DNA from 3 places in the Fictibacillus sp. KU28468 genome. Region 1 is predicted to be linked to each of the others. Evidence: riboswitches for the same ligand, from Rfam matches in the RefSeq annotation. Region 1 holds a riboswitch; each other region holds the start of a gene.
What was found. Region 1 has a riboswitch for cobalamin ahead of OKX00_RS04890 (ABC transporter substrate-binding protein). Riboswitches for the same ligand answer to the same signal wherever they lie in the genome.
Positions count from the first base shown of each region.

Region 2: linked by a shared signal. The riboswitch ahead of OKX00_RS15135 (ribonucleoside-diphosphate reductase subunit alpha) and the one ahead of OKX00_RS04890 (ABC transporter substrate-binding protein) in region 1 are both predicted to bind cobalamin.
Region 3: linked by a shared signal. The riboswitch ahead of metE (5-methyltetrahydropteroyltriglutamate--homocysteine S-methyltransferase) and the one ahead of OKX00_RS04890 (ABC transporter substrate-binding protein) in region 1 are both predicted to bind cobalamin.

Region 1 covers NZ_CP110666.1:983,708-994,428, reverse strand. Annotated here, with positions in the region: gene OKX00_RS04935 (cob(I)yrinic acid a,c-diamide adenosyltransferase) at 1-456, opposite strand, end outside; gene OKX00_RS04930 (bifunctional adenosylcobinamide kinase/adenosylcobinamide-phosphate guanylyltransferase) at 763-1,191, opposite strand; gene OKX00_RS04925 (histidine phosphatase family protein) at 1,116-1,778, opposite strand; gene cobS (adenosylcobinamide-GDP ribazoletransferase) at 1,730-2,551, opposite strand; gene OKX00_RS04915 (bifunctional adenosylcobinamide kinase/adenosylcobinamide-phosphate guanylyltransferase) at 2,511-3,113, opposite strand; gene cobD (threonine-phosphate decarboxylase CobD) at 3,110-4,189, opposite strand; gene cbiB (adenosylcobinamide-phosphate synthase CbiB) at 4,164-5,126, opposite strand; gene OKX00_RS04900 (heme ABC transporter ATP-binding protein) at 5,123-6,589, opposite strand; gene OKX00_RS04895 (FecCD family ABC transporter permease) at 6,586-7,650, opposite strand; gene OKX00_RS04890 (ABC transporter substrate-binding protein) at 7,613-8,572, opposite strand; cobalamin riboswitch at 8,698-8,889, opposite strand; gene OKX00_RS04885 (GNAT family N-acetyltransferase) at 8,926-9,492, opposite strand; gene OKX00_RS04880 (nuclease-related domain-containing protein) at 9,562-10,509, opposite strand.
Region 2 covers NZ_CP110666.1:2,921,079-2,931,799, forward strand. Annotated here, with positions in the region: gene OKX00_RS15130 (ribonucleotide-diphosphate reductase subunit beta) at 1-60, opposite strand, end outside; gene OKX00_RS15135 (ribonucleoside-diphosphate reductase subunit alpha) at 80-2,314, opposite strand; cobalamin riboswitch at 2,485-2,687, opposite strand; gene OKX00_RS15140 (CBS domain-containing protein) at 2,738-3,160, opposite strand; gene OKX00_RS15145 (Fur-regulated basic protein FbpA) at 3,294-3,497, opposite strand; gene OKX00_RS15150 (MogA/MoaB family molybdenum cofactor biosynthesis protein) at 3,644-4,156, opposite strand; gene OKX00_RS15155 (metal ABC transporter solute-binding protein, Zn/Mn family) at 4,329-5,255, shown strand; gene OKX00_RS15160 (copper resistance CopC family protein) at 5,306-5,845, opposite strand; gene OKX00_RS15165 (YjcZ family sporulation protein) at 5,969-6,061, opposite strand; gene OKX00_RS15170 (YjcZ family sporulation protein) at 6,293-6,406, shown strand; gene OKX00_RS15175 (peptidoglycan D,D-transpeptidase FtsI family protein) at 6,529-8,589, opposite strand; gene OKX00_RS15180 (EAL domain-containing protein) at 9,123-9,329, opposite strand; gene OKX00_RS15185 (ABC transporter permease) at 9,559-10,338, shown strand; gene OKX00_RS15190 (ABC transporter permease) at 10,341-10,721, shown strand, end outside.
Region 3 covers NZ_CP110666.1:3,036,813-3,047,533, forward strand. Annotated here, with positions in the region: gene OKX00_RS15795 (type IA DNA topoisomerase) at 1-640, opposite strand, end outside; gene OKX00_RS15800 (DinB family protein) at 754-1,293, opposite strand; gene OKX00_RS15805 (GNAT family N-acetyltransferase) at 1,453-2,001, shown strand; gene OKX00_RS15810 (OsmC family protein) at 2,189-2,635, opposite strand; gene OKX00_RS15815 (SpoIIE family protein phosphatase) at 2,838-3,998, shown strand; gene OKX00_RS15820 (CheR family methyltransferase) at 4,046-4,903, opposite strand; gene OKX00_RS15825 (CHASE3 domain-containing protein) at 4,919-7,663, opposite strand; cobalamin riboswitch at 7,833-8,027, shown strand; gene metE (5-methyltetrahydropteroyltriglutamate--homocysteine S-methyltransferase) at 8,185-10,440, shown strand; gene OKX00_RS15835 (acyl-CoA thioesterase) at 10,442-10,721, shown strand, end outside.

The DNA of each region.
Region 1 (10,721 bases):
CACATACTTTAAAACAACCGGGTTGATCTCATTATCCTGCTTCAATTCAACGATTTCACGTTCTCCGCGTCTTGCCACCGTACGGCATACATGAATAGCGGACGAAGCTTCAGACCCGCCTGGCAGAATAAAACGCTCCAGCTCCGGCGCTTCTTTAATGTACTCGTCGATTCGCTCTTCCAAGAACGTGATCATATCCGCGTGCGCTTTATAAGGATAGTCCTTTTTCACTGAAGACAGATCTCCGCCGCAGTCAAAAAGCTCATGCTGAATCTTTACCAGTTCATTGCGAATATCATCGAACTTGGCGTCCTGCAGCTTGGTAACCGCCAGGCCGACAAAACTGTTCAATTCATCCAGAGTACCGTAGGCTTTAACCCTGATATGGTTTTTATCGAGCCTTCCTCCAATCACACTTGTCTTCCCTTCATCTCCTGTACGCGTGTATAACTTCATCGTGATCATCTCCTTATTATTTTAAGGCTGTTTTCGTAACCTTTGCTGCTCTTGGGAGTGGTTGATTTCCGTTTCAGGCTGCTCGCTTTTACCGGCATAAACGCCTACTTTCGCGGGGCGTGCGGGGAGCCTTACCGGCGCCAGCGCCTACTTTACCGGCACCAGCGCCTACTTTCTCGGCGCAGGCGCCAGCGTCTCACCTGTCCCGCTCCTCTCGCAGAGTCTCGCACCTTGCACTTCAATCAACTTGTCAAAGAAGGCTCTTTACAATAAGGTTCTCAAAGCAACAATCTTTTAGAAAAGAGCCTATTTTAAAGTCTGGGGCAGCCCATACCAGATGATATCGACTCTCTCAGCGGCCATGACTACATCCTGATAAAACCAGCCGGTCACATCCCGCCATAATCTATTTTCCTTTTCCATTGGAACAATTCCTTTACCGATGTCTGTTCCGATCAGAACAAGACATCGACCGGGTTCGGAAGCCTCCCAAGCAAGCCAGGTCTGAAGCTTCTTTTGAAGAGCTGCTCTTCCGCCGCTTTCGTTCTCCTCTAAAACCTTCTTCACTATCTGCTCCAATCCTTCAAGAACGACGCGTGAAGTTGTAAAATCATCCGTTTTCCAGCCAGCCTTCTCATAGCCATTGAACCAGCCTTCATCTATCCTTGAGGCAGAATAGTGCTGCTGCACCCATTTGGCTTTTCCGTGAAAGGCGCCTCCTGTAACAAAGTGCATCGTTTTTTCAACCTCCCTTTGGTCTCATTCCAGTAAAGGGTGTATCCTTTGCCATGTGAGACCGGCCATGCCCACATTTCTCTTCGTTCCGGAGCAAACTCTGACAATAAATAACGGATTGGGCCTCCATGAGTAACAACGATTACATGGCCGCTCTCTTCCGCCGACGGCCAAATCTCACGGTGCCAGGCACCGCGAACGCGATTTTCAAAATCTTGATAGCTCTCTCCTCCTGGAGGACAGACTCCAATAGGATCATCAATCCAGTCCCGGTAACGTTGAATTCCGCAAAGATCGCCGTACGTTTTTCTTTCCCATTCCCCAAAATGCATCTCCCGAAGTGCAGGACTGATCTGCACCTTATTCTCCGGGAAAAGAACCTCAGCGGTCTCTACACATCGCATTCTATCACTTGCAAGGATAGCACCCGGCTCGGGATACCCTTTATTTCTATGTAATCTGTATAGCTCAATCCGCCCCTCTTCACATAAGGGGGGATCACAATACCCGATATATTTCTTTTGTTTATTTTCCTCCGTCAGACCGTGGCGAAGGAGAGTAACAGCCAGCCTCCGAACCATAGCCATGTTTCCATCCCTTCCGAAAGTGCGCCTAGGGTGTCTCCCGTAATCCCTCCAAACTGGCGGAGAAAGAACGTTTTACTTAAGAAAAATAAGGCTGAGCCTAAAAGGAACAAGCTCATAAACAGAAGAATCGCTCCTGTAAGGTATGCTCCAATCCCTGCCATCAGGAGATAGATCGCATAAAAAGCAAAGGCTCTGCCTGAAAAGTTCTGCTTCATGGCAAAAGCCATACCTTCCTCCCTGGCAAGAGGAGCTGAAACCAGCAGGCTTCCCATGCTGGTTCGGCCGAAGAAAGGAATGAGCAGAAACAGCAGCCAAACGTGCTGCGGAACCATTTTCACTGTTTCATAGATAAAAAGAAACCGCCAGCTCAATAGAAAAAGAACAGACAATACACCGAATGCTCCAGTCCTGGGATCCTTCATAATCTGCAGCCTTTTTTCTTTATCGCCGTATGAGAAGTAGGCATCACTGCAATCCATCCACCCATCGAGATGCAAACCGCCTGTCAAAACGATCGAGAAGCAGAACAGATAAAAGCTCGTCATCGACACCGGGATAACGTTTTGCTGCGCCAGGAAATGAGCCTGAACAGAAGCCAATCCACCGAGAAGCAGCCCGACAGCTGGATACCAGTACACACTCCACCTGCTCGTTTCTTTTGTCCATGGAAACGAAGTGCGGATCGGCAATGCGGTTAAGAACTGAAGAGCCAGGCCAAAACCGTATAAGGCATTAAACCGGACAGGAGGTGCATTGTTTTTCAACTGCATCATACCCCTTCCTCAAAATGGGAATGCCCAGTTCAACCTGGTACACCCAATGCGCTTCAGAGACAATCTGCTGATGAAGCTCCCCCATCATCTTCATAAAATAGAAGGTCCCTTCATCAATAGAAGGCAAGTCCTGGAACACTTCGTTTGATACGACGATGAGTGCTGCGCTGCTTTTTTCAATCATTCTTAATCCATCCATGATCTTGCGGAATACTTCTGATCGGAACATTTCATTTCTCCACTGGTTGTTATTTTCTTTCCAGCCGTCAAACAGCTCATTGCTGACAAGATTGGTCAAGCAGTCCAAGAGAATGACATCCTTTTTTTTATATTCATTTATCAGTTCATGAATGTTTTTTGGCTGTTCCCACGCCCTCCAGCTATACCCGCTGTTCAGACGATCCGCCTGGTGCTTGGCGATCCGCTCACTCATCTCCCCATCCTGATGTTCGTTCGTTGCAATATAGTGAAGCGGTTTCTCATTCTTTCCATGATAAACGGCGGACATTTCGGCAAATGAGCTTTTCCCGCTTCTGACCCCTCCGGTAATAAAGATCATCATCTCGCTTTCCACCCTTCAAGTGCAGCCAATAAGCGGTCATTCTCCTCTGGAGTTCGAATGGCGAGGCGGATATAATGGCCGTCCAGCCCTCTAAAATTAAACGTATGCCTGACGATCATCCCTTTTATCATTAAATATTTAATGAGAGCAAGCTGAACATTTTCTTCTCCACTCTCCCTTAACAAGTAATAGTTAACGGTAGAAGGAGAGGTTTCAAATCCAAGCTTGTCGAGGATCGGAAAAATCCGCTCTCGCTCAACTGCTGTTTTCATAGCAATTTCATCTGCACATTCTTCTTGTTCCAAACAGAGTATACCTAGCTTTTGAGCAGGACCGTTCACACTCCAGGGAGGCTGAAATCTCCTTAATTTTTCGATCTGTTCTTTGGATGACATGGCATACCCTAACCGAAGTCCCGGCAAGTGAAACATCTTCGTCAATGACCGCAGGACGATCAGGTTGGAATACTTTTTCATCAAGTGAACGGCGGATACGGGCTTTTCTAAAAAGTGAACAAACGCTTCATCCACGACGAGTGTAACATGGTGGCATTCGCACAAAACAATGATAGCTTCCAAAGTGTTCAATTCCATTACTGTTCCTGTCGGATTGTTCGGGTTGCAAAGGAAACAAAGCTGTTTCCCGTGGAGTTTCTCATTCAGCTCTTGGAGATCCGGCTTCCAGCCTTTCTCTTTTCGGGTAACATAGAAGTCCACATTACAATCGTTCACCTCACACGCATCCTCGTATTCTGAGAAAGCAGGTGCTGCAATCAGTACGTTCGAGCCCCGATAGGCTTGAGCAATGAGAAAAATCAGTTCAGCAGCCCCGTTCCCTGCGAGGATCTGGTCTGCATTCAGCCCTTCTTTTTCAGACACGAATTGAACGAACGGCTCAGCAAAGGGATCGGGATACTGCAGAATATCTTCATAAAGGCTGGACCACATATCCTTCATTCTTCTTAGTGCAGGATACGGATTTACATTCACACTAAAATCAATGCTGTTTTCATCCAGGCTGATCTTCAAGGAATTGGCCAATAGCTGCGGATTAGCTCCATGATTGGGCAGCAACAATACACATCCCTCCCGCTGCGATTAAAACGATCGTAAACCACATGACAGCACGCTGCATGATGGCTATTGTTCTTTCTATATGTATAGCTTTCAGGCTGTAGGTCTGACGGCCGATGAACGGGCGATAGGAGACCTGGCCTTTATAATAATTCGTGCCTCCAAGCCGTATGCCGAGAATTCCCGCGACTGCCGCTTCACCCCATCCGCTGTTCGGGCTCGGATGGTTCCTTGCCTGTTCCTTCAGCCACGATAAGGTAAACCGTTTTCCCCTCAGCCCTCCTGCAGCCATAAGAAGCGCAGTTAGCCGGGCTGGCACGTAATTTAATAGATCATCAAGCCGGGCAGATGCCCAGCCAAAGTCTTTATATCTCTCATTCTTGTAGCCTACCATGGAATCACAGGTATTTACTGCCCGGTACAGCAAGGCAAGTGGTGCTCCTCCAATAAAAGCAAAGAAAAGCGGTGCGGTTACCCCGTCGCTCGTATTTTCGGCAACTGTCTCCACTGTCCCTCTTACAATCTCAGAATGCGGCAGATGTTCTGTATCTCTTCCGACAATCCAGCTTAATTTTTTTCGAGCCTCTTCCAGATCACCGCGAAGAAGGGGGGTATAGACAGATAATCCTGCTTCTTTAAGCCCTCTAGCTGCAATGGTTGTTGAGATGAGCACAGATTCTATGAATATCCCTAACGCAAGGTGGATGGAATAAGCATACCGTACGATGATAAAAGTTAGCACTAGTGTAATAGAAAGAAGAATAAAAAGCATGATCAAACCCTTCAGCTTTTTCCAGCTTCCGCGGTTAAGTGCCTGGTCCATAAGAGAAATCACTTTGCCAAAACCTCTTACCGGATGCGGCAGCCAGCGAGGGTCTCCGATGAGCTGGTCGATGATCAAAGCGAGTATAAGGGATAATAAATGAAGAGCAATGATCATGTTTGCGCCATTCTCTTTCTACAGTTTTCGATCGCTTTTCCCACCGTCTGATAGACCGTATGGCCAATCGCTTTTCCAATCGGTGTAATCGTACCAGCGTACCTCATTCTTTCTCCTTCCTGGGTCGATGCGATGCAAAGGCTGTCCGTCGAAGTGCCTGTAGCAATCGTTCCAGTAATAGGATCTTTAATTCCATAGTCTCTGAGAGCGCTCGACTTTGCTTCTGTCGCTGTCATCATCGCCTGAACAAATGCCTCATCGGTTAGCTCTCCCTCAATAAAGAGCCAGATGTTAATCGTACCAATCGCCACAGTATCATCCTTCCGCTGCCACGATTGTGCAGCATCTACCGCATTGGATGTTCCTGCTGTTGCTGCAGCAAGGATTTTGATTCCTTCTTTTTCTACGGATACCATACCTGCATCCTCAAGCCTTGCTGCTGTCATCATTCCAATGGTCTCGTTGGGGTTGACAGGAAGGGAGTGCAGATACGCTTCATATTCAGAATGTGCATCGTCATAATTGTAGTTTTTATCCACATGACGGTTAACAAACGTATTCGCCCAGCAGAACCCTCCGCCGATCAGGGCAGAAGACATCGTTTTTAAAAAATAGGGGCTTCGGAACACCATCGCTTCACTTGTGGTTTGAAGCTCAATATCTTCTATTTTCTTTTTTTCCTCACGTTCACCTGGCACCAGCGCGATCAGAGGCTTCGGCTTCTGCGGATGCTCCTGTCTGCTCAGCTTCGTATCATAAACACCTTCCAGCAGGATGCTGTCCATAATGTCACCAGGCTTTCCGACCGCCTTCTCCTTTCCGTCATCGAGAAGAAGAACCTGGTCACAGTACAGACTGGCAATATTCAAATCATGCAGTATGGCAACAACCGTCAACTGGCAGCCCTGCACCCAATCTTTCAGCAAGTCCATGAGTTTCATTTGATAGGAAAGATCAAGATGGTTTGTCGGTTCATCGAGCAGCAGAATCTCCGGTTCCTGCGCAAGCGCCTTAGCTAAAAGAACCCGCTGCCGTTCCCCGCCGCTTAGGGATTGAATGCTTTTCTCCGCAAAATGCTGAACGCCAGTAAACTCCATGGATCGCTGGACCATCTCTTCATCCTTCGGCGATGATTGTTTCAGCAATCCTCTGTAAAAGGGATACCGGCCGAGCGCCACCACTTCGCGGACGGTAAAATCAAATGAGCTTTCCGCATGCTGAGGAAGAACAGCAATAATTTTTGCCAATTCTTTTGCAGAGTAGCTGCTGATCGGCTTTCCTTTTATAAGAACCTCACCGGATTGCGGGGAAAGCATTCCATTCATCATTTTCATGAGAGTGGTCTTTCCGCTCCCGTTTGGTCCGATGATGCCGGTTATTTTTCCTCTTTCGATGGAAAAAGAAAGATCTTTTACGACGGGCTTTCCGTCATATCCTCCAGTAAGCTGCTGGATCTGGATCATGTGGTCACCTTCTTTCGGCGATAGCGAATAAAGATTAAGGCAAAGATCGGACTTCCGATAATCGCTGTCAAGACACCGATCGGCAGCTCCGTCGGCGCGATGATCGTTCGGGCGATGAGATCAACCAGAACGAGAAACACCCCGCCCAGAAGCGTGGACAGCGGCAGCAGATGGCGATGATCTACTCCCCATATCATGCGGGCCATGTGGGGGATGACAAGGCCGACAAACCCGATGGTGCCTGACACCGCTACTGCAGATCCCGTCAGTAGCGAGGCCCCGAACAGTACGAGTGACGTATGTTTTTTTACGTCAACACCAATGGTTTTTGCATCCTGCTGGCCAAAGGAAAGCGCATTTAATTCACGAGCACTTGCCAGAAGAATCAAAAGCCCCGCGGCCAAAAACGGAGCGATGAGCTGAACATACGGCCATCCTCTCATGGATACGCTGCCGAGCAGCCAGCCGATGATCTGCCTTAATTCATCACCGGTCAGAGCGATTAAAAGAGACGTTACAGCACCTATAAATGAGCTGCTTAAAATTCCTGCCAAAATAATCGTCTCAACAGACAGGCTGCGCTGCACAAGGCGAGCAAAATATATAACCCCAACAAGGGTAAGAAAGCCGGTAATGATGCTCACCACCGGAAGTGTAAAACTTCCCAGTATAGGCAGCTGAATGCCAAAGAACAGCACAGCCACAGCGCCCAAAGCAGAACCGGATGAAACACCCAGCGTATAAGGATCGGCCAGAGGATTTTTCAGCAGCCCCTGAAATGCCGTTCCCGCCAGCGCCAATGAGCAGCCGACAAGCATAGCGAGCACGACTCGCGGAAAGCGGATCTCCATGACGATATTAACAATCGAAGAATCAATGGATGCTGGTACGGGATAGTGGAAAAGCTTCGCTCCTAAAATCTGAACCACATGAAAAAGGGGGATAGGTATAGAACCTACCGATATCCCCAAGGCAACAGCTAAGCCCAACAGCAGAAACACTGCTGTATATGAAACGATGATTTTACTTTTTGTATACTTCCGGATAGATGGCTTTTGCAAGCTCCTCCACTCCTTCAATCAATCGAGGTCCCGGACGTGTCACCTTATCAGAGTGCACATCATAAATTTCTTTGTTTTTTACCGCAGGAACGTCCTTCCAGGCTTTACGGGCCATAATCTGTTCCACCGGCTTTTTGGAGTAATAGCCGTACGTTGTGACGATCGCGTCCGGTTTGTATTTGACAGGCTGCTCTTCGGATACCTTGGCCCATCCCTTCAATTCCCCAGCGGCATTTTTGGCATGAATGGCGTTCAGCATTTCATCAATGAATGTACCCTTGCCGGCAGTAAAAATCTCCGGAGCTGGAGCAACCTCAACCCAAACTTTTTTTTCTTTCTTTACTTGTTTTGCTTTTTCCTTGATCGCTGACAGATCATCCTTCATGGATTTTACAATCTTGTCACCTTGTTTTTGAGTGCCCGTTGCTTTAGCGATCATGTTGATGGACCTGTATGTATCCGTAAAGTTCTGCGCATCATTGATCACAATTACTTTGATGCCGGCATTCTTAAGCTGATCAATTCCCTGCTTGGAAGTATTCGCACTGGAGGCATGAGCAAGGACGAGATCAGGCTTTAAGCCAACAATCTTTTCCACGTTAAAATCCAATCCGCCAATTTTAGGCTTTTTCACAGCTGCTTCTGGATAGTTGTCAAAGTCAGAAACGCCGACAATTTCTTTATCCAAGCCAAGTGCAAATGCGACCTCTGTATTACTCGGTATGAGTGAGACGATTTTTTTGGGTTTCTTATCAATTTTTACATTCTCGCCCTCCGCATCTTTTATGGTTACGGGAAATTCACTCTTTGCCTGATTGGCACCGTTTTCCTTTTTGTCTGTTGACTGATTTCCAGCCGAACAACCCGCAATGATGGCGATTACGAGTATCAGCATCATCGCAATTTGTGTAAACTTCTTCAATTCCTTCACGCTCCTGTATGTATCATTTAGCTGGGATTGTGCAAAACAAAAAAAGCCCTCCCTTCGGAGAGCGAATCAACAGTTAATCAATAAATGATTACAATTGCTTCACCTTTTCCTCGAAGGTTCGCACAGGCAATTAAGGCAGGTCTCCTGACTCTCGATCAACAATCTTCTTTTCCTTCCCATCCTTTGACAGAACAGTGGAAACATAAAAAGATTTCCCGATTACAGTGGCGGGACCGTGCTGGACTTGAACCAGCTTCCCTTTTAACGTTTTATTTGACATAAAACGGACCTTAACCGCATATTCAGCTATATCCATTATACCTCTTACCGGCAAAATGAAAAGTTTAATTTATGTTCAATGATGCCCGGGACTGCGGGCTGACTTCCAGCCAGTCGCTCTTGAGCAGGCCCATAACATGTATATCAAAATACTGATCTTTGTCAAAGTAGGCTTGCCTTCTGACGCCTTCCTTTTGAAACCCCAGGGATTTCAGGAGCTTCAGGCTTTTTGTGTTATATTCGTAGACCTCAGCATCAATCCTGTAGGTCTCATGCTGAAACAGGTGCTGAAAGATGCCTGTCAGTGCTTCCCCCATGTATCCTTTTCCTTGTTCGGCACCGAGTCCGAACCGAAGCCAGCCATAACGCTGCGAGCTTCCCATCCAATTGAAACGGACGTACCCAACAGGCTGCGAGCTCCTCTTTTCGATAATTATCAAGTAAGATTCGTTCAGCTGGCTTAAGCTTTTCTCAATATCCTGCCTTTGATTGCCTTCATTAATTATGGTCATAGAACCTGTAGACATTTTCCGAAAGAGAGGGCCGCTTTTCCATTGTGCGATGACAGAGGCATCACTCACCGTAATTTCCCTGATCTTCAGTCTTTCAAATTCAAGCTCCATTTTCGGCATGTTCCAAGCCTCCCCGTTTGTACCGAGTATGAAATGATTTATTTTATCATAATATGCAGCTCCTCAAATTTAAAGATGATATCTCCTGTCTTTATAGGTTCCCGTGTGAGGTAGGTTTAGAGATTTGAGGATTTTCGCTGAAATAGAGGGAGAAGTCAATCCTAAAAATCCCCTGAGGTCTCGATTTGTAATTGTAGAGCTTACTAGAAGCTTATAGTCATCTAATGAATGGAGATGAGCGATCTTGGAGGAATGATCACACAAAGAGCAAATCCAGTTCGTATACAGCTTTTTCATACCTATAGAAGAACAAACTGGACAATGAACGCCCGTTAAGAGCTCATTAGGCTGTATTTGAAACTTAGATAGTATGTCAGGATTGAAGGGAATATGTTTTTTGTTGAATTGCTTTGCGGCTCTATTGACCTCTTTATTTGTCATAAGTTGAGTTGTGTAACGGGCTTGTAAGCTGCTGATTACCAATGGGAGGTTGGCGCCATGGATAATATTGCGGGACAAATCAGGGGTAAGAGGATTTTTAATGAGGGTATAAGGACTGCTTACGACTATAAGGGACTCGATGGGAATGGGAGGTAGTTTTCTTACAGCTAACCAAGATGTTAGCTGGTTCTGCTGACGCTCTACCTGCAAAAGCGGATCAGGAAAAGCTTCTTCTTTTTCATTATTTACACGGATTAATTGTCGGTAATTTGTATCAAAGGTAAGAATGCCGGATAAGTTTTTCACTTCTAAGATTAAAAAGAAGAACGAAGATAGGATTAGGTAATCCATTTGAAAGTAATAGGGTCCCTCTAGAAGCCGCAGCCCATGAAAAATTGTATACTCCTTTTTGGGAAGTCGTTCAAGGTAATATGCGATTGCCTTTTCACCCTTGTATCCTGCCATTTGTCTGGCATAACTCTGTTCAATTTTCGTGCGTTTTTGGTGATTTATCGGAAGTCTTCGTAATAAAGCCTCTAATTTCTGAATATATATGGGCTGTTTTTGTTCATTCACAATTTAGGGATCACATCCTTCATATGTTTTCCAGTTTATTTCGCTAAAAATCGCTGTTTCTCCTCTTCTGCAGTCTCATCAAATTTGTGTTTTGTAAATACGGTCCATTCTTGAGGATTTACATGCCGATCTCTCAAAAATACATGCCAATCTTCCTGAAATACATGCGAATCTCCCTAAAATACGCGCCAATCACCAAAAAAAACCGCTTG
Region 2 (10,721 bases), 1.9 Mb from region 1:
ACCAGTAGAAGCATTCGGCGCTTCTACATCATATAGTTTCCGTTCTGTCAGTGTTTTCATTAATAAAATAACTCCCTTCTTAGCTGGAACAGCTTTCACAGTCTTCCAATTCTGCAATAGATGTAGACCTCGTATAATACGTTGTTTTGAGACCTGATTTCCATGCCGTCATGTGAAGATCGAGAAGTTCCTTCGCTTTAATCGTATTTTTGACATAAAAGTTAAACGAGATGGACTGGTCTACATGCTTCTGTCTGACGGCGTTTTGTCTGATGCTCCAATGCTGATCCAGCTCGTATGCCGATTTATAATACCAGCTTGTCTGAGGGGTAAGATCTGGAGCCGTCACCGGGATCCTAAAATCCTTCTTCTCCTCAGAGTACTCTTTTTTAAAAATAGGATCGACGGATGCTGTGGAGTTCGCAATTAAACTGGTCGTCGCATTCGGAGCAACCGCCATAAGCCATGCATTCCGCAGGCCAGTCTGATGAACCTGTTCTTTTAATATAGTCCACTCTTCAGACACATAGTTCCTGTCTTCAAAATAAACACCGGTTTCCCAGTCAGATCCTTTAAAGGCTGGATACGCGCCTTTTTCCTTCGCCAGTTCATGGCTGGCTCTGATGCTTAAATAGCTGATTTTTTCATAAAGACAGTCATTATAAGCTACGGCTTCTTCTGATTCCCAGCGTATTCCTTCCACTGCCAGCAAGTGATGCAGCCCAAATGTACCCAATCCGATCGCCCTGTACTTCTTATTGGTAAGCACCGCTTGTTTCACTTCTATTCGCTCCTGGTTCATATCAATGACATTATCTAGCATGCGGATTTGGATTGGGATCAATCTCTCAAGCACATCATCCTTTACTGCTTTTGCAAGCGAAATAGAGCTTAAGTTGCAAGTCACATAATCTCCAGGTTTCTTTGTGATCAAGATTTTACCGTCCTGTGTTACTTCCTCCTCGACTGTAGTCGCTGATCCGTTCTGGGCAATTTCCGTGCAAAGATTGCTGCAGTAGACCATTCCGGCATGCTTATTCGGGTTAGCCCGATTAACCGTGTCCCGGTAAAACATATACGGAACTCCCGTTTCCAGCTGGCTTTTCATGATTCTTTTAAAAATTTCAATGGCTGATACAACGTCATAGCCTCCTGAACCTTTTTCACCCAAAAGCCCTTGTTCGGCTGCGGCAACGCACTCATCATATTTATCGCGGAAACTGCCTTTGCCGGGTTCTTCATCAAAAAAATCATCCAGTTCATAGCCCATCACTTTTTTTACCGTATAAGGATCAAACAGATACCAGTCTTCTCTAGACTCTGCCTTTTCCATAAATAAATCCGGAACGCAGAGGCCCAAAAACAGGTCATGAACCCGCTGCCGTTCGTCACCATTATTCAGCTTGGCGTCAAGAAAGGAAAAAAGATCTTTGCCGAACACATTGTAGTAGATGGCGATAGCTCCCTTTCTCTGTCCAAGCTGATCGACACTGACCGCTGTCTGGTTCAACAGCTTCGCCCATGGAATAATGCCCGATGAATTGCCCTTGAATCCTCTTATTTCTGAACCAAGGCTTCTGATCTTGCCAAGGTAAACGGAGATCCCGCCTCCGCCTTTCGAGAGCGTTGCTGCATCTGTTGTAGAATCATAGATTCCTCGAAGGCTGTCATCCATCGTATCGATGAAGCAGCTTGACAGCTGGCCATAGCTTTTACCCGCATTGGCAAGTGTAGGAGTTGCCACGGTCATATACAGGTTCGACATTGCCCAGTACGCTTCTTTAATCAGCTCCATGCGGCGGTCTGAAGGTTCGTTGAACATCAAGGACATCGCGATGATCATAAAACGTTCCTGAGGCAATTCAAACACTTTGCCTTCATGCGATTTGGCAAGATAACGGTCAGCCAATGTACGAAGTCCTATATATGTAAAAAGTTCATCCCTTTGAGGGACAATCATCGCTTCAAGCTCATCTATTTCTTCTGGTGAATAGCTGCTTAACAGGTTCTTATCATAGATTCCTTTGTCTGTCAGTGTACGAATTAATCCATAGAAGTGGCCATATCCATGAACTCCTTGTCTCCCCCTGTTTTTTACTGCATCCGAGTAGATTTTTTTAAGATGAATTCTTCCTGCGACGAAGGTCCAATCCGGCTCATGCATTGAAATTCTTTCAAGTGCATGCAAAATAGCCATATTCATCGCTTCTGTTTGAGAACTGCTTTTATCAGCATAATAGCCTACCTGTTCTGTATACTCTTCCTTTTTATCAAGCTGGGGAAAGCCCAATAGAATTTCATCCAGCCAATTCATAACAAGATGATCTGTTCCGCCTGCTATAACCAAAGTCAAATCTCCTCCTCTAAAAATCCGCAAAATAAAAAGGCCCATCCAGTGGATGAGCCTAAAAAAACGACACGAGTTATAAGAATCAAAAATAGCAGTAAAGTGTGCCGTTTTTGCTTCTCAATCCCCGAAGAATCAAAATCGTGAAACAAAAAGGCAGGTCTACTGGCTAATGCTTCCTCCTACTCTGAGCCTTCCCATGTAAAAGCCACACGATCGTGCGCGTTTCTTACACAGTGGATTCTCATTTCGTCCACATGACAGTTGCGGGGACAGCTCCGGATTGTTTTACCGGATTCCCTATTAAGTCTTACTAGACACCTCTTGTTTCAAATACTATATTTAGTTTAATATATTTACTTTCACACTAAATATAGTATTTGTCAACACCTAGTTTTCATTTATTTTGTTATTCCATATTGTATTTGCGCAGTACTTAATGATGTCCCGGCGGCGGATAATCCCAATAAAATGCCCGTCGTCGTCAGTTACCGGAATAAAGTTCTGGTCAGTTGCCAACGTAATTAAATCTTCCATATTTGAATTGATTGATACTGAGATGTTGTTCACACGCTGTGGAACATCCTTCAGTTTTGTTTTCACCACATCGTAGAAGCCAAGGTCGAACGCTTCTTTCAATTTCCAAAGCAGATCCCCTTCTGTGAGCGTACCGACATACTGCCCTTCCTCTGAAACAAGGGGAACAGATGTATATTTGTGATAAGAAAGCTTCTCCAATGCCTGCCTGATGGTCGATTCAGGATTCAAATATTTAACCTCTTCTTTAGGCAATAGATAAAAAGCTATGTTCATGCTGTGATCTCCTTTAACCATAAAATGCAGCCGTTCTTTTCTACTATAACAAAAAATAAAATAGATGAGCAGTAATAAGCCATCACAAAAAAAAAGCCCTAAGAAGGACACATACGTTCTATTGTCTATTCCCTCACTGTGTTTTATTTAAACTTATTTTGCCAGGGTCCATCCCATAATTTTGCTGAAAAAGCCAGCTTTTATATTCTTCTTCCAATTCAGTCAATGGCCATGTGGAAAGCTCTGCTTCCACTTCTTTGCTTATCCCGTTTTTCTTTAGCATCTGAATAAGGAAATTCTTCCTCTCTTCAACGGCCTTCCGCAATAATCCGCCCATCATTTCCTCCCGTTAAAGCGTTTTCATAGTATAGTATACGTGGATCCAATTAAATAGTTTCAGCATCCATGGCTCTTTACTGAAATTTATTGGATAGAGTATACATTTATGACCACTAAACGGAAGATCTGACTTGTTTTTCTTCTTTATAAATCTTTATTGATTTCCCGAATGACATGAGAGACCTCGGGGAGAATCAGCTTTTTCATGGCTAAAGCTGCCGCTCCTGTAGATCCGGGCATTGCAAAAACCGCTGTGGAGCCAACAACTCCTGCCGCTGCTCTGCTCAGAATGGCTGCAGATCCAATATCCTCGGTATAACTTAACATCCTGAAAAGCTCGCCAAAACCTGTAATTTCCTTTGTAAACAATGGTTTTAGCGTTTCAATGGTAACATCCCTGGCAGCAATGCCAGTCCCGCCATTAATTAAAATAGCCTGGATATTACTTGCTTCACACCCAGCCAAGACAGCAGATTCAATTTCCTCTCGCTCATCTTTTACAATTACATAGTCTCCCACTGTATGGCCGTTCAGCGTTAACTCCTCTTTTATAAGGGTGCCGCTGCGATCGGTTTCTTCTGTTCTCGTATCACTCACAGTAATAATTTTGCAGCAGACAGAAGAAGGAGCCTGTCTTTTATGATCTTCTACACTCATTTGCTTCCCCTTTCCAAAAGGTTGTAATGGATGTATTATCCTTTATTCATGGCCAGAAGTCTATCCTTTTGCATGCCTCAAAAATAAATCGGAACAAATACGCTTTGCAAAACGTAATGTTTCCGTTATAATAAGATGAATTATTTTTGATGCATTTGGAAGGAGCACTCATATGAAAAGACACTATGCGGCCTTGACGTTTATGATCATAGGATCACTGATACTATCTGGCTGCGCGAATGGCACTAAACATAAATTAAATAGCCCTCATAAGCTTACCATAACTACAACACTTTATCCCCTGGAATACTTTACGAAAAGGATCGGCGGAAAGCATGTTTCTGTATCAAATGTAATCCCTCCAGGCACCGATGCTCATTCTTTTGAACCGTCTACGAAAGACATGATCAAAATTTCAGACAGTGATGCATTCATCTATAACGGTACAGGAATCGAAGGATTTGCTGATAAAGTAAATGAAACGGTAAAAAACGAAGGGGTTGAATCCATAAAAGCAGCCAAGGGCCTCACACTGGAAAAAGTGGAGCATCGTGATGAGGACCCTGACGAACATGGAGATAAAGATCCCCACATTTGGCTTGATCCGGTTTATTCAATCCAAATGGCCAAGAACATCGAACAGGCGTTAATTAAGCTGAACCCAAAAGCCAAAGCTGACTTCACAAAGAATTACCTGTCACTTAAGAAGGATCTTGAAAGGCTTGATACCTCGTTCAATCAAACGATCAAAAAAAGCCCGCATAAGGAGATTATTGTTTCTCATGCTGCCTATGGATACTGGGAACATCGGTACGGCCTGAAACAGATTCCAGTTTCTGGACTGTCAACTTCTCAGGAACCGTCACAAAGACAGCTGCAAGACCTGATCAAACACGTTAAAGCAAAACATATTCACTATGTTCTTCTTGAAAACAGTGCCAGCGATAAACTGGCCAGAGTTGTAGAGCGTGAAACAGGAACAAAAACGCTGAAATTAAGAAACTTAGAGACCCTTATTCCTAAGGATGCTGAGGCGAACGAAGATTATTTATCACTTATGCAAAAAAACGTTCAAGTCTTGAAACAGGCCTTAAGATAAGAAAGCAGGACCATGAATGGATGAATCATGGTCCTGCTTTTATGTGTTAATTATGATTTTCTTCGTTTAATGAACAGCACGGCTCCGATAATCACGATCAGCAGCACTACGATAAACACCGGGGCTGCTGCATTGTTTGACTTTGATTCCGCCTTTTCAGCCTTTTTCTGTTGTTCTTCTTTTTGGGTCTTTTCACCTTTTGCTCTTTCTTTTTTAGGTGCTTTTACCGCCTTCTCTTCTTTCGGCTTCTGAACAGCAAAGGAATAATCTTTTTGGATAATATGGCCATCAGCACCGATAATTTTGTAATTTACTTTATACTTCCCGTTTTCAAGCGGTGAGGGCGCCGTGCCTGTCATGATGTTATTCTTTACGTCCACTTTTACATCTAAGGGTTTTCCATCCTTAGTGACTTTCATCGTGCTTAAATTTTCAATTTTCGATTCAAAAGTTAACGTGATCTTGCTTAAGTTTTCTTTGATCACAGCACCTTCTGCCGGCTGTGAAGATTCAAGGCCGGTATGGGCGGATGCAATTGACGCAGAACAAAGAAAAAAAACAGCGGTAAGAATCAATATGTACTTCTTCATGTTACATCTCCTTTACTTTCCTCATTGCTATATATACTTTACTGGAAAACGTAAAAAAAGACCACCCAGACACAAACATCAGGGGGTCTTTTCTGTTTACTGTTATTCATGCCGGATCAGGGCTTAGCAAAATGCACAAGCACAGCCTATGATAATTAACAAAATGAACAGCACCACAATAAGAGCGAAACCACTTCCACCGCATCCAAATGACATTTTGTTACCTCCTCTTTCGAGATATTTAACGATCTACACCCATAACATATGAAGGAGACAGGCTTTGTGAAACGGTACAAGAGTCTATTTTTTTAAGAACTTTCATTTTTTTATTACCGGCTTTGAATTGAAATGGTGAATGCAATCGGAGCCCATTTTCCAAGCATATCCGCATTTGTCCCATACAAAACAAGCAAAGCGCCATATAGTGTTAGGGAGATGTTGGAGTTTATGACAAAGGAGGTAACACATATGGGATTCGCAGCAGGCGGAAGTGGTTTCGCTTTGATCGTGGTACTATTCGTGCTTTTGATTATCATCGGATGTGCTTGTGCATTCTGCTAATGCACTGAACAAGGAAAAGATGCAGATCTTTTCCTTGTCATTATGAACTACGATTAACGCAAATTGTTTTCCAGTAACCAAAACCCATAATTAAAGCACTGAGCGCCGCTCAGTGCTTCTTTTTATTGCTTCGCTTGTGCTTCCGTCTCGGTCTTCTTCTTCAACGCCCAATACGTCTCCAGAGCCCGCTGTCCGATGTGCTTGTTGACCGCTTGCGTTCCGCTGTACGGTGACGCATCTGGTACAATAATCGCAAAAGCTATTTCCGGATTATCATAAGGGGCATAGCCGACCAATGTCAGGTTATCTTTGTTCGCAATAAAGTTTCCGTTGTGATCATATTTCTTAACCTGGGCAGTACCTGTTTTCCCTGCCGGATTATGATATTTCGGATTGTTAAAATACTGTGCGGCTGTTCCGCCCGGAGAGTGGTACACCTCCCAGAAGCCTTGCTGCACCCGATTGATATAGCTTTTATCCATATCAATTTCATTAAGAATATTCAGTTCAAACCGCTCCACAAGCTTGCCTTCATGCTGTACTTCCGTCTGCGGTTCACGGATTTCCTTCACAAGCCTCGGCTGAACGCGATATCCCCCGTTTGCGATCGTTGAAACATATTGCACCATCTGAATTGGAGTATAGGTGTCAAACTGTCCAATGGCCATGTCGAGCATATTACCAAGCTCTTGATAACCTCCGAAATAGCCTGTGGATTCATTCGGAAAATCGATGCCAGTTTTTACCCCTAATCCGAACTGGCTGAAATAATAGCGCATGACATCATAGCCAAGGTAACGGTTATCTCCATAAAAGCTTTTATTGCTATAGCTGTATTTTCCAAGTCTCATAGCAATATTAAACATATAAACGTTTGATGATTTCTTTAATGCGGTTAAATCATTGATGCTCCCCATGTTCGCATGAGATTTCTTTGTTGTCTTGCCGATTTTGATCGGCGCATCGTATATATATTCCCCCATGTGGATGGCACCCTTATGCAGACCGGTGAGAACGGTCGCTCCCTTGACAGCAGATCCCATCTCGTAAGCGTCGAATAGAGCTCCGTACGAGTCATTCACAAACTTTCCGCTGCTGTCCATCTTTTTGCCGGCGATTGTATAGATTTCCCCTGTCTTCGGGTTCATCATGACGATATATGCAGACTTCATCATTTCATTTCCCCGGTCAGCACGGCCTTTTCTGATTTCTTCTTCAAGTACTTTTTCCATCTTATGCTGAAGTTCCATATCGATCGTCAAAACGATGTCTTTTCCTCGTTTGCCGGGAATTACTTTCGGTTCTCCGAGCGTTTTCCCTGTTTTCGGATTCGTCAGATAGATGCTTTTTTCTTTCGTACCGCGAAGTGTTTCCTGATACTGTGCTTCAAGCCCGCTGATTCCAACCTGATCGGTACGGTCGTAGTTCATCGCTGCCAGATAGTCCTGCTGTTCTTTCGGCATCTGTTTCACACGGCCGAAAATGGTCTTAAGCGAATCGCCGAACGGATACGTCCGGTCTGCATCCGGCATGATATCAATGCCTGGAAGCTGATCCAGGTTTTCAGAAATGATGGAAATTTCACGATCAGTTAAATTTTTCTTTACTGGTGAAGCCGAATAAGCATAGCCGGCATCCATTTCTCGTTTGATGGCGAGAATCTGAAGATCTTTTTTTGTCAGTGTATCAAGTTCCTTTTTTGTGATCCGGCTGACCAGCAGCTTGTATTCTTTTTCATTGTTAAGTTTTTTTGTTTCAGCCGGGGTAAGGCGTTCTTTCATAAGATTAGCCACTCCTGTTTTTACGATAAAAAAGTCTTTTTTATCACGCTCAGGAATTTTCTTCTTCTCCACTTGAATATGCTGAGACAGCCATTTGGCAACCTTATATGTATCTTCTGCTTTTGTACTGCTTGTTTTCGTATACGTCAGCGTAAAATAAGGTTGATTGTCCACCACAACCCGCTGATTACGGTCAAGGATCTTTCCGCGCGGAGCTTCTTTCTTAGCTTCTTCTTTTTTTATGGCTTCAGATTCCTGTCTTTTTTCTTCCCCATTGACGATTTGAAGAACACCGAGACGCAGTATGAGGACGGAGAAAAGCAGAAAGACGGCAACAAATAGTATATTTAAGCGAAAAGGAAGGTGGTTCTTTTTCTTTTTGGTTTTCTTTTGAGTTTCCATAACCCTTTCCCTCCAGTAGATTATTACAATTATATTACAAAACCTTCCCTACTAGATTACTAAAGTTTGAAAGAGATTCCAAGTTTTTCATTAGAATTTTTTTCAAAAAAAACTCTGCTAGTCCATTTTGTTGTTTTGGTGGGGTGTGATTGAAGCCTTCTGAAAATCAGAAGGGGCTGTCCAAGAAGTCTGTAAGCTGTTGATTTCCGTTCCAGGCTGCTCGCTTTTACCGGCGTGAACGCCTACTTTTTGGTGCAGGCACCGGCGGGAGTCTCACCTGTCACGCTAGTCCGCAGGACAACGAGGGCTCCGGCAGCTTTTTATCGCACGAAGAAAATGTGAAGTTCATTTTCGAGGAGTCTCGCATCTTCCACTTCAATTAACTTTTCATTGAAGATTTTTCAAGCCAAAAAGGGGCTGCCTCAAGGTCAATTTTCGACTTTCTGGACAGCCCCATCTGCTTTTCGGGCGCTTCATTTGTTACACAAATCAGCCGGCTCTTATCATCGCCAGCGATCCACCCCAAAGTCTATTCAACTATTATTTATTGCAAATGAACAGGGGCCTTTCATGGGAAGAGGATCTGGTTTCCCGAAGAGATATCCTTGAACAAGATCAACACCGATCTCCTCGCAGTATTCTGCTACCTCCTTTCGTTCAATCCCTTCTGCATTCACCTTGATTCCGTAGTCACGCGCTGTTTCCATAATCTGAAGCAGCTGCTTTTGCTGTTCACTCATGATTTCCTCTGACTCAACGATTGATCACAACGGCTGATACTAATCCCAGCCTTTCAAAAAAACGTATTTTTAGATAAATCGAAATTTTTTTCATATTGTAAATCAAAGAAGGAATTGCTCTATAATTTCCACCAATTAAATTACTAGATAATTTACCTTATTGCTTCCATTCACATTATTTGCTATATTAAAAATCCTGTGCCAAAAAACCATAAAAAGGAGGATTGAGATGGTATACTGGCTTCTTTTTAAGAAAAGTTTTTCACGCAATATGCAATACCGCCTGTCCCACCTTATTAATAATGCCGCTTCAGCAATCTTCGGCTTTGTTTACATCGCCATATGGACAGGAGTACTGGCTGGAAAAGAACAAAAAAGTCCATACAGTATCATGGACATGACCTATTATATGGGGGCGAGCCAATGCATTCTGTGGATGACCGTATTTTTAACAGCGGGTCTCGGGATTCAGGCAGGCGTAAGAAACGGTGCAATCTCGTTTGAACTTGCAAGACCCACGAACTATTTTTTCTACATAACGAGCCAGGAGGCTGGAAGGATAGGGTATAACGCCCTCTTTAGAAGTCTTCCGATCGGCTTGATTTTCACCTTTTCCGTCGGATTTTACACCCCAGAACACTTTCCGGTCTACGTATATACCTTCCTTTCTGTCATCTTAGCTGTCGGTATTTCATTAAATATATTTTATTTGATTGGAATATCATCCTGCTGGACAACTGAAATTTCATGGGCTCACTTTATTAACCTGACCCTGATGTTCTCCCTTGGGGGCCAGATGGTGCCATTGACTTTTTTGCCTGGACCATTGTCACAATTTGCTGGATGGCTGCCATTTGCAGGTGTGGTTTATTATCCCGTGATGATCTATCTTGAAAAAGCCAACAGCTCTGTTCTCCTTATTCAGGGTGGCTGGCTGCTCTTCCTGCTGCTGCTGAATCAGTGGATCACATTCCTTGCCCGGCAAAAGATTGAAATTCAAGGAGGCTGAGTATGAAATTATACATAAAACTCATCAGCGCCAGTATCCGTTCAAGAATGCAGTACAAAATGAATTTCATCTTCTCTATGGTCTCCTATGGCGTGATCATGATGATTGACTTTGTCCTTCTAGCCGCAATTTTGAACCGTTTTGATCAGATTAAAGGTTGGAATATTTATGAGGTGGGTGTTCTCTACGCGATTTCATCGATTTCACTTTCTTTGTACAGAACGATGGCTCCTGAAATCCACGAATTTGAGAAATATATGATAGAAGGGGAATTTGACAGTCTCTTGATTCGGCCAGTCTCTCCTCTCGTTCTGCTCCTTTCAAAAAATCTCGACCTCAGCCGGATTGGAGGTGTTCTGCAGGGTCTGCTTATTCTTTGCCTC
Region 3 (10,721 bases), 2.1 Mb from region 1:
GTTCGCGTTTAACAACTAGCGCGACTGTCGGTGTCATGACTCTTCCTGTCGGAAATGTCTCTCTAATTCCTTTTTTCTGCATTAAAAGTGTGTAGGCTCTCGTCGTATTCAACCCGACAAGCCAGTCGGCACAGGCTCTGGAATAGGCTTCAAAAAAGATGGGGAGCGTTTCCTGGCCTTCTTTCAGGTTTTTGAATCCATCCAAGACTGCTTTTTTTGTTAATGATGAGATCCATAAGCGCTTTACCGGTTTTCTGCAGTTCATATTGAGGAGAAGAGATTTATAGATAAGTTCTCCTTCACGACCCGCATCGGTCGCACCGATGATTTCAGTGACTCCGGGTTCAAAAGCCAGCTTTTTAATCGTTTGAAATTGATCCCATTTAGAGGGAGAAACTTTATACCTGAAACGGTCCGGCATCATCGGCAGCGTTTCAAGTTTCCATTTTTCCCATTCCGGTTTATAGTCCTTTGGCGGAACAAGTTCCAGAAGGTGGCCGACACACCATGTTAAATAGGCTCCTTCAGGAAAAAATTCCTGAGGAGGAATCTCATAATATCCTTTTAGTTTCTTAACCTTAGAAAAAGGCCCTGCAAGAGCTTGGGCCTGTGATGGTTTTTCAGCGATAATAAGTTTCATGGTTCACTCCTTGAAGCATACATATATTCGTCATTATGCTTCATTTAATCCATAGATTCGAACATTTGTACTCTTTTTAATTATACCATTTTATTTTCATGAATAAAATGTTCTTACAGACTCGTCTCCCCGCTCTGTGCAAAAAGGTTCTGCTCTTCATACAAATAAAAAATGTAATCGGTAGACACACCTGCCCCGTCCATCTGTCTGAGCATGGCGGTAAGATTTCCTCTATGGTAGGTTCCATGATTGACAACATGCAGAATAAAATCCTGCAGCGGCGCCTTAGCTTCCCCGAATTTCGGATGCGAAATCGTGATCACCTGAAGTGGATCTTCTATCCCGTTTAAATACAGCTTATAGCTGCTGGATACTTCCATAAATAATTTCTCAATTTCAATCAATGATACGCCTTCCAGCCTCTCATTCCATTCATTCAGCGAGTGGATCGTTTCTTCGTATGTTCTTCCAGAAATCGTCCATAGCCAGATCAGATCCGTTTTCAGCATGTGAACCAATGTATCCATCAAGCTTGGAAACACACTTTTTATTTCTTGCTTCACCCATTCTTCTGGCAGCTTCTTTAAATGTTCAAACCATTTCTTGTTGGCCCAGAGATGATAGTCCATCCATTTTGATGCTTGATTTTCCATATATTAAATCTCCTTTTATCATGTTTATTTTCATAGTAGTCCTTCGATATGACAATGAGATCTTCCTGCAACCCTGCCCTTTCTTCTTAAAACAAGGAAAATTTCTTCGGAAAGAAGAATACATCTAAATAAGGACACTACAGCTTGGAGGAACAACTCATGGCAGAGAAACAGACACAAAAGAGAATCCGATTACGGGAATTACGAATAACCGACTGGAAGGATGTACATGCGTACGCTTCTCAGGAGATCACATGCCGCTTTCAGCCGTGGGGCCCAAATGCCGAGGAAGATACGCTGGAATTCATGGGCCAGGTTATAAAAGATACAAAGCATAATCCCAGGTCTCGCTATGCTTTTGCGATCATTGAAGAAAAAGATGAAAAACTGATCGGAGTGGCAGAACTGAACATCAGGGATTTCACTAACAAAATCGGAGAGATCGGCTATGTCATCCATCCTGATTATTGGGGCCGAGGCTATGCAACCGAGGCGGGCAGACTTCTACTCCACTTGGGTTATACCGTACTGCGTCTTCATCGAATCTATGCAACGTGCCACCCTGACAATGAAGGGTCAGCAAGAGTTCTCGAAAAATTAGGAATGACAAAAGAAGGTGTACTGAGAGAAGATCTAAAGATGGGAGGTGGATGGCGGAACTCGCTGCTCTTCAGTATTTTGGAGCATGAATGGACGGGTATGCCATAACGTTATGTGGTGTGTTCTTGAATAAACTCCTTTATCTCATACTCTCACTTGTACTGATCATACTGTTTTCAATCTGAGAGTGAACATCTTTATCTTTGGAGGAAAAGTGGCGGGCGGATACTGGTTACTGGATGGCAGAACAGACTAAAAAACCAGCAAGAAAATTTTCACATGCTGGTTTTTTGTTTTATGCTGTTGTTATGGTTGCTTCCAGCTCCACTTCGACATTTCCTTGTATGGCTCTTGTGATCATACATGAAGTTTCTGCTTTTTCAGCCAGCCTTTTGGCGAGCTGCTGATCTGCCTGTGTCGCCTCAGCTTTTAAAACAATAACAGGGCGATGTATGATTTTCTTATACGTGATCACACCTTTTGTTACATCCACGACCCCAACTGAATCCATCGTAAGCTTTTCTTTATCCAGGCTGCTTCTCTCCATCATGGCAGCAAGAGTAATAATATAACAGGTTGCTGCTGCACCAAGCAGCATTTCATCAGGATTGGTACCCACTCCTGGTCCATCCATTTCAGGAGGAATCGAGATTTTCATTTTCAGGTTCCCTGTTTCAATTTCACCTACATCATTTCGCAAACCTGGCCAGTTGGCTTTTAAATGAAAGGTATGTTCAGCCATATGATCAGCTCCTTATCTTGTTCTCCACTCTTATTGTAACCATCCTGGACCATTCACTCACTTAATCTGCCCTGAAAAACAAATAAAAAGAATTAATTATACCTTCTTCCCTGATTTTCAGTATAATGATAGAATAGTATCTTTTTACATATTCACAGTTTATTCTGTTAATAACAGAAAATGTTGAAGGAGAAAAGAAGACATGGCTATTCTTATGGTAGATGATAATTCCGTAAATCTATTTGTTATAGAAAAAATATTAAAAGGTGCCGGTTATGAGAATACGGTTTCGCTTTCATCCGCCAGCCAATTGTTTGATTACCTTGAAATGGGGAATCCCCACCCGAAAAAAAGTGATGTAGACTTGATTCTATTGGACATCATGATGCCCGAGATCGACGGAATTGAAGCCTGCAGACGTATTCAAGAGATTGAAAGGCTAAAAGATATTCCCATCATTTTCATCACCGCCCTTGAAGATACTAACAAACTTGCCGAAGCGCTTGATGTGGGCGGAATGGACTATATCACAAAACCGATCAATAAAGTTGAACTGCTAGCCCGTATACGGGTGGCGCTAAGGTTGAAGTATGAAAAAGACTGGCATATCGAGCAGGAAAAGAAGATCAGGGATGAGCTTGACCTTGCCATGCAGGTTCAGAGAAGTCTGTTAAATCCCCCGCTCCAGCAAGAAAATATCCAGATTAACGTCTCCCATCTTCCCTCATTTAAGCTTGCGGGTGACATGTACTACTGGCATCGCTTTAGTGAGCACCGGTATGGTGTCATCCTGCTGGATATGATGGGGCATGGGATTTCCTCCTCACTTGTATGCATGTACATTTCCTCTGTAATGAGAGATGCCATCAAGATGATTGAAGACCCGGAACTGGTAATTAAAGAGCTGAATCGCTATATGGCGCTGCTTTATAATCAAAAGAACTTCTATAATTACTATTTTACGTGCATTTATTTGGTCATTGATACAAAGAGCAAAACCGTAGAATATGTGAATGCAGGACATCCTCCTGGATTTGTACTCATTGATGGTGCTGAGCAATGCCTGCTTGAACGCGGCAGCTGTGCCGTAGGTTTCTTTGATCAATTGGAAGTGGAAAAATCAACGATCCATTTTGAAAAGGATATCCAGCTTCTTCTTTTTACCGACGGTGTTATTGAAGCGAACAAGGATGAGAATCTCTTACTCGATAAACTGCAGTTTATCGCTTCTCAAAAATGGAACCAAACCATCACGTCCCCTATTCATATGGTCATACCGGAAGAAGAGCTGGTGAACCAGCAGGACGACATGTGCATTCTAATGATTCAGGCAGCAGCCAGTAAAGTTCCTTCTGTCATTTAACATTTCAATAAAAGGCTAAAGACGGACGATCAATTCGCCCGTCTTTTTTAATCTAGTTTTCTATATATTTTTTCAGCTGCATCAAACTCAGTATAGTATGAAGTCTTTTCGGAAAAGCGAAGAGATTCTTTGTTGCCGAGTCCAAGGAAGCCACTTGGACATAGACTCTCATAGAACAACCCTTGCACTTGATTTTGAAGTTCACTTGTAAAATAAATCAATACATTACGGCAAATAATGACATGAAACTCATTAAAGGAAGAATCGGTGACGAGATTATGCTGAGCAAAAATAATATTGCGTAAAAGGGAAGGATGGAAATAGGCAAAATGCTCATCGGCCGTATAATACTCTGAAAATGCCTCTTTTCCACCTGCCTGCATGTAGTTCTTTGTATAGGTCTGCATCTTTAGCAGAGAAAATGTTCCCTGCTTTGCCTTCTCCAGTACTTTTTCATTCATATCTGTAGCATAGATTGTGGTTTTATCGGCCAAGCCCTCTTCCTCAATCAATATCGCCATTGAATAGACTTCTTCACCCGTAGCACAGCCCGCATGCCATATACGAATCTCGGGCATTTTCCTTAACTCAGGAACCACTCGTTGCCGGAAGGCCTTGAAAAATTCGGGATCACGGAACATTTCAGTTACATTGATTGAAAAATCGTTGAGCAATTTTTCGAGAAAACCTTTTTCATGGATAACTTTCTCGAGCAGTCTCGTTATCGTTGGAATTCGTTCCATACGCACTCGGTTCTGGATCCGGCGGATAATAGATGATCTCATATATTTTCTGAAATCAAAGCCGGAAAGCCGATAGATCGCTTCTAAAAGGAGATCGGCCTCCATGTTTTCCACGAATCCAATTTCAAGTTCTTCTTCACTTGCAATAATTTGATCATTCATCATCTATGTTCGTCCTTACTTGTTTGTAATCCATACCCTCATGACCGAAAAGAGCTGTTCAATCTTCAAAGGCTTGCTGATATAATCCGATGCTCCGGCTTCAAGACATTTCTCACGGTCATTCTTCATCGCTTTTGCAGTCAGAGCGATAATAGGGACACCGGAGTTTTTTTCGTTCTCCCGGATCCTTCTCATGGTTTCATATCCATCCATAACCGGCATCATGATATCCATCAGGATCATATCAATGTTCTGCTCCCTTTCCAGCAGTTCCAGACATTCTGTTCCGTTAGAAGCCGTAATAACCTTTATTTTTTCGTTTTCCAGTGCTGTTTTTAAAGCAAAAATATTGCGGTGATCATCATCAACTATCAATACGGTTTTTCCCTTAAAGGAGCTGATATCAGCTGGAGCCTGTTCTGCAGCCGGCCGATCGTTCTTATTAAGTCCCTCAAGTACTCTGTTTTCTTCCTGAACTTCAGGAGAAATGGCAGCAGCAACCTCGCTCACTGCTTCATCCAGCTCTTGAACCGGCGCAAGTCCGTTAGGGAGGCTAGGAATATACAAGGTAAAAGTGCTTCCTTTCCCTTCTTCACTTTCGAGCTCCAGCCGGCCGCCCAGCAGTTTTACAAATTCAAGGGATATGGATAGGCCCAGGCCTGTACCCCCATATTTACGGACAGTTGCTCCATCTCCCTGCTGGAATGCTTCAAAAATTAAATCATGTTTGTTCTTGGATATTCCGATTCCCGTATCTTTAACCGTAATTTTAAGCAAGTGGTCTGCACCGTTCTGAAGGTCAAAAACAGGTTCTTTTTCGATATGCAGAGAAATCTTGCCTTCTTCGGTAAACTTAAAGGCATTGGATAGAAGATTTTTAATAATTTGCTGGAACCTCTTCTCATCCGTATAGAAAATATCTGGTACATCTTTCTCTTTAATGATTTCAAACTCAAGGTTCTTTTGATCGGCGATGGGTCCGAAATTCCGCTCAAACTGCCCAGGAAGCTCACTCATGTTCATCTCGCTGAAATACATTTCAAGTTTACCTGCTTCGACTTTTGAAAGATCCAGAATATCGTTAATCAGGTTAAGCAGGTCTTGGCCTGAGGTGTGAATCACCCTCGCAAACTCCTCATCTTCAGAAGAAAGGCTATTCGAAGAATTCTCAGCAAGCATCTCAGAAAGAATCAGAATACTGTTAAGCGGTGTTCTCAGCTCATGTGACATATTGGCAAGAAATTCAGACTTGTACCTGGAGCTTAATGTCAGCTGCTTGGCTTTTTCTTCAAGCTGTACTTTTGCGTTCTGAAGTTCTGCCGATTTTCCTTCTGCTTCAATGGAACGCTGTTCAAGCTGCTCATTAATCATGCGCAGTTCTTCGGATTGCATCTGCAGTTCTTCGGATTGTGTCTGAAGCTCTTCGGATTGTGCTTGAAGTTCTTCTGTCATCGCCTGAGATTCTTTCAGCAGGCGGACAATTTCCATTCTGCCAATCACACTGTCGATGGTCAGGCCAAAAGTTTTTGTTGCGTTTTCGATCAGCTCAATGTGCTGTTCTGTAAATGTGTCAAGTGAAGCAAGTTCCAAAACTGCGATCACTTCCTGCTCATTCAGAACAGGGGCAATCAGCAAGCTCTTAGGACGAACTTCTCCAAGCCCTGTACCAATGACTTGATAATCCGCGGGCAGCCTGTCCACCACAAGGATGCGTTTCTCAGACACACATTGCCCGATAAGGCCTTCCCCCTGTTTAAACGCCTCTCGCCCTGGTTCTCCGATAGGCTCTGAAAACGAACCTTTTTTAACGTATCGGGATTGTTCTCCGCTCCCTTCCCGGATATAGAGAGCACCCATGGAGGCCTGCGTTAAGTGGGCAACACCTGTAACAAATTTCTCTCCCAGCACTTTAATCGTAGATGTTCCCTGATATCTTTCGACTACCTGATTCGTGCTGGACTGCAGCCATTCCCTCTGCTCAACTTTATCAAGCAGTTCATTGGTCGCTTCAGCCAGGTCTTTGATTTCATCTTTCGTTTTTACATGTATGCGCTGGGTAACGTCACCGTTAGATGACATAGCCGTAATGGAACTTACAACAGCCTTAATGGTATTAATGATCGAGCCTGAAACAAAAGACGCAATAAGTGATGAAACAGCCACAACAATAACCAATAAAGAAAAGAGCCCTGTTTTCAGGAATTTGTTCTGCTCGTCAAGCCTGTCCGCCCGTTCTTTCGTCAAGCCTTTTTCAGTGGTTCTGAACGTGTCAAACTGGCTGCGGATCTGTTCTACACTTTGGCTGCCTACATCTTTTTTAATGAGAGAGAGAACTTCTCCATCCTTGTTTTCCTTCTTCAGCTGAATCGACGGATTTCCTGTTTTCTGGAGCCAATTGTGAATGGATTTATTAATTTCCTCGAGCCTATTTTGCTGTGCTGGATTATCGGCAATCAGCCCATAGAGCTTTTTATAATCGTTTTCCAAACTGTTCATTGCCAGGTTAAAGGGTTTAAGATAGCTCTCATCCCCGGTAATAATAAAACCGCGCTGCCCGTTTTCCATATCGAGAACCTGCTTTTCAATCTCGTTTGTCAGCGAATGAATTTCTATGTCATGATTAATAATAAAATTCCGCTCTTTTTGCATAGAGGCAATCTGATTATTTACTGCTACTATTGATACGATCAGACAAAGAATAATCACTAGATATCCAGCAAAAATTTTTGCGCGGATTCCAAATCTGTTTCTCCCTATCATTCTATCATCCTGCCTTTATTATTTTCATAGTTATCCACCTTTATTATAAACAACATTTACCTATATAGATAGCTGGAAGTAAAGTAATTCCACATCTTCTCTCTGCTTTTGATGCGTTGACTTCCTATTTTAGATATGATAGGCTTGTCTAAATTTTCAAAATCAAATTACATAATAGTGGAGACAAGGTTCCATTGCACAAATGCAATGGATGAAAAAGGGAAGCCCGGTGAAAATCCGGCACGGTCCCGCCACTGTAAAAGGAAACGAGCTCATAATGACCACTGGCCAGCAGGTTGGGAAGGGATGCAGCTCGGTATATAACCCTTGAGTCAGGAGACCTGCCTTGTTTCAACAACACTGTTTTAACCTACGGGAGATAGGGAGGTGTTAGATTCTTGCATACAATGGGGTTTACTCTACCCTTTTTCAGGCATTTCTAACGTTCTGTCACTGGCGTTGGGAATGCTTTTTTGTTTTTATTGCCATATTTAGTATCTAAAAGAATGGAGAGATGACACATGAAAACGAGCAACTTGGGATATCCCCGTATCGGCAGCAATCGGGAGTGGAAAAGAGCACTGGAAGCATTTTGGAAAGGAGAACTGACGGAAGCCAGTTTTCTGCAGCAGATGGAACAGATCAGGCTTGCAAATCTGCAAAAGCAAAAAGACATGGGCATAGATATTATTCCAGTCAATGATTTTACACTTTATGATCACATGCTCGATATGTCAGTGATGTTCGGGCTGGTGCCAAAAAGATTTGAAGCAGTGGAAAATCCTCTCTCCCTTTACTTTGGCATGGCAAGAGGAAAACAAGAAGCCGTTGCGTGTGAAATGACCAAATGGTTTAACACAAACTACCATTATATCGTGCCGGAATGGGAAGACCGTGCGCCGAGGTTAGTGGAAAACAGGCCTCTTACCGCTTACAAGGAAGCAAAGGAGAAGCTTGGGATTGAAGGAAAACCGGTTATTGTCGGGCCTGTTACTTTTATAAAATGTGCAAAAGGATACCTTCCCGAACAGGAAGACACGCTGCTTTCCCAACTTGTCCCGTTATACTGCCGAATTCTTCAGGAACTGGAACAGGCGGGCGCCCAATGGATTCAAATCGACGAGCCCATTCTCGTTACTTCCCTATCCAAAGAAGAACTATCAGTATCCAAGAAAATCTATGAACAGTTCCATAAAGCCGCTTCCGGTCTTAATATTATGCTGCAGACGTACTTTGAGAGCGCAGAGCATTACAAAGAAATCATTCAGTTCCCTGTCCAGGGGATCGGACTGGATTTTGTCCATGGCGAAAAAACACTGGATGAGATGCGTCTGCATGGGTTCCCAGAGGATAAAGTGCTGGGTGCAGGCATACTTGACGGCAGAAATATATGGCGTGCTAATTTGAGCCAAAAGCAAGAGCTTATACTCCAGCTTGAAGAACTGGCTGCATCCGAACGAATATGGATCCAGCCCTCCTGCAGCTTGCTTCATGTCCCTGTTTCAGCCAAACACGAACATTCCCTTCCGCAAGAACTATACAACAGTCTTGCCTTTGCTGACGAAAAACTGGAAGAACTGCGATTGCTGTCATCACCTTCGCAACAAGAAGCAATAAAGAAGTATGATGATGCTCTTTACTTGCTAAACAGCTCTCCGGCAAGAAACCGGACGGAGGTTTTATGGGAGGTTGAAAAAGCTCAAGGCAAAGACCTCAAGCGGAATCAGCCTTACATGAACAGAAAACAAAAACAGCAGGAAGTTTGGAACCTCCCTCTCCTCCCTACGACAACCATTGGAAGCTTTCCACAGACCCCGGAAGTAAAGCAGGCCCGGGGGAAACATAAGCGAGGGGAATGGACGAAAGCACAGTATGATCAATTTGTTAAAAGCCAAATTGAAAAGTGGATTAAAATCCAGGAAGATATTGGCTTAGATGTTCTTGTTCATGGGGAGTTTGAACGAACAGACATGGTGGAATTTTTCGGACAAAAACTTAACGGGTTTGCTTTCTTAGAGAATGGATGGGTTCAGTCCTATGGATCTCGCTGCGTTAAACCGCCTGTCATCTACGGTGATGTCGATTTCAGTGAACCAATGACCGTAAACGAAAGTGTGTATGCACAGTCTCTGACCGATAAACCGGTAAAAGGAATGCTTACCGGGCCGGTGACCATCTTAAACTGGTCCTTTGTCCGGGATGATATTTCAAGAGAGAATGTCTGCTATCAAATAGCAAATGCCCTGCAAAAAGAAGTGCTTGCACTGGAATCTGCCGGCATTACCATGATCCAAGTAGATGAACCCGCATTAAGAGAGGGTCTGCCACTGAAGAAAAGCAAGTGGCAGCATTATATAGACTGGTCTGTTAACTGCTTTTTGCTGACCACCTGCACTGTAAAAGAAACCACCCAGATTCACACCCATATGTGCTATTGCGATTTCAACGAGTTTCTTGGCGTCATCAGCAAGCTGGATGCCGATGTTATCTCTCTTGAAACATCCAGAAGCCATGGTGAGCTGATCTCTGCCTTCACGTGGCAGACATATGAAAAAGGAATCGGCCTTGGGGTTTATGATATTCACAGCCCTCGAATACCTGAAATTGAAGAGATGAGGGTGATGATTGAAAAAACTCTCGAAGTATTGCACGAAGACCAGGTGTGGGTAAATCCTGATTGCGGACTGAAAACAAGAAACATATCAGAAACCATTCAATCTCTCAAAAATATGACAGCTGCTGCGGCTCTGGTCAGAAAGAAAGAGGCAGTCTCGTAACATGGCTTCTCAAATTCCTGCCTCCTTTCCTTCTGAAGCAAAGACCGTTCAGCAATCGAAAACCTGCTTAACAGATTTAGTTTTCCCGCCAGATACGAATCACCACCATACTGTCTTCGGCGGAAAAGTCATGGCTTATGTAGACAAGATCGCCTGCATAACTGCCATGCGGCATTGCCGTAAACCGGTCGTGACTGTTTCGAGTGATTCCTTTGAATTTCTTGGCCCGATCAAAACCGGTGAAGCTATCAATCTTGAAGCCTATGTCACATGTGCCCACC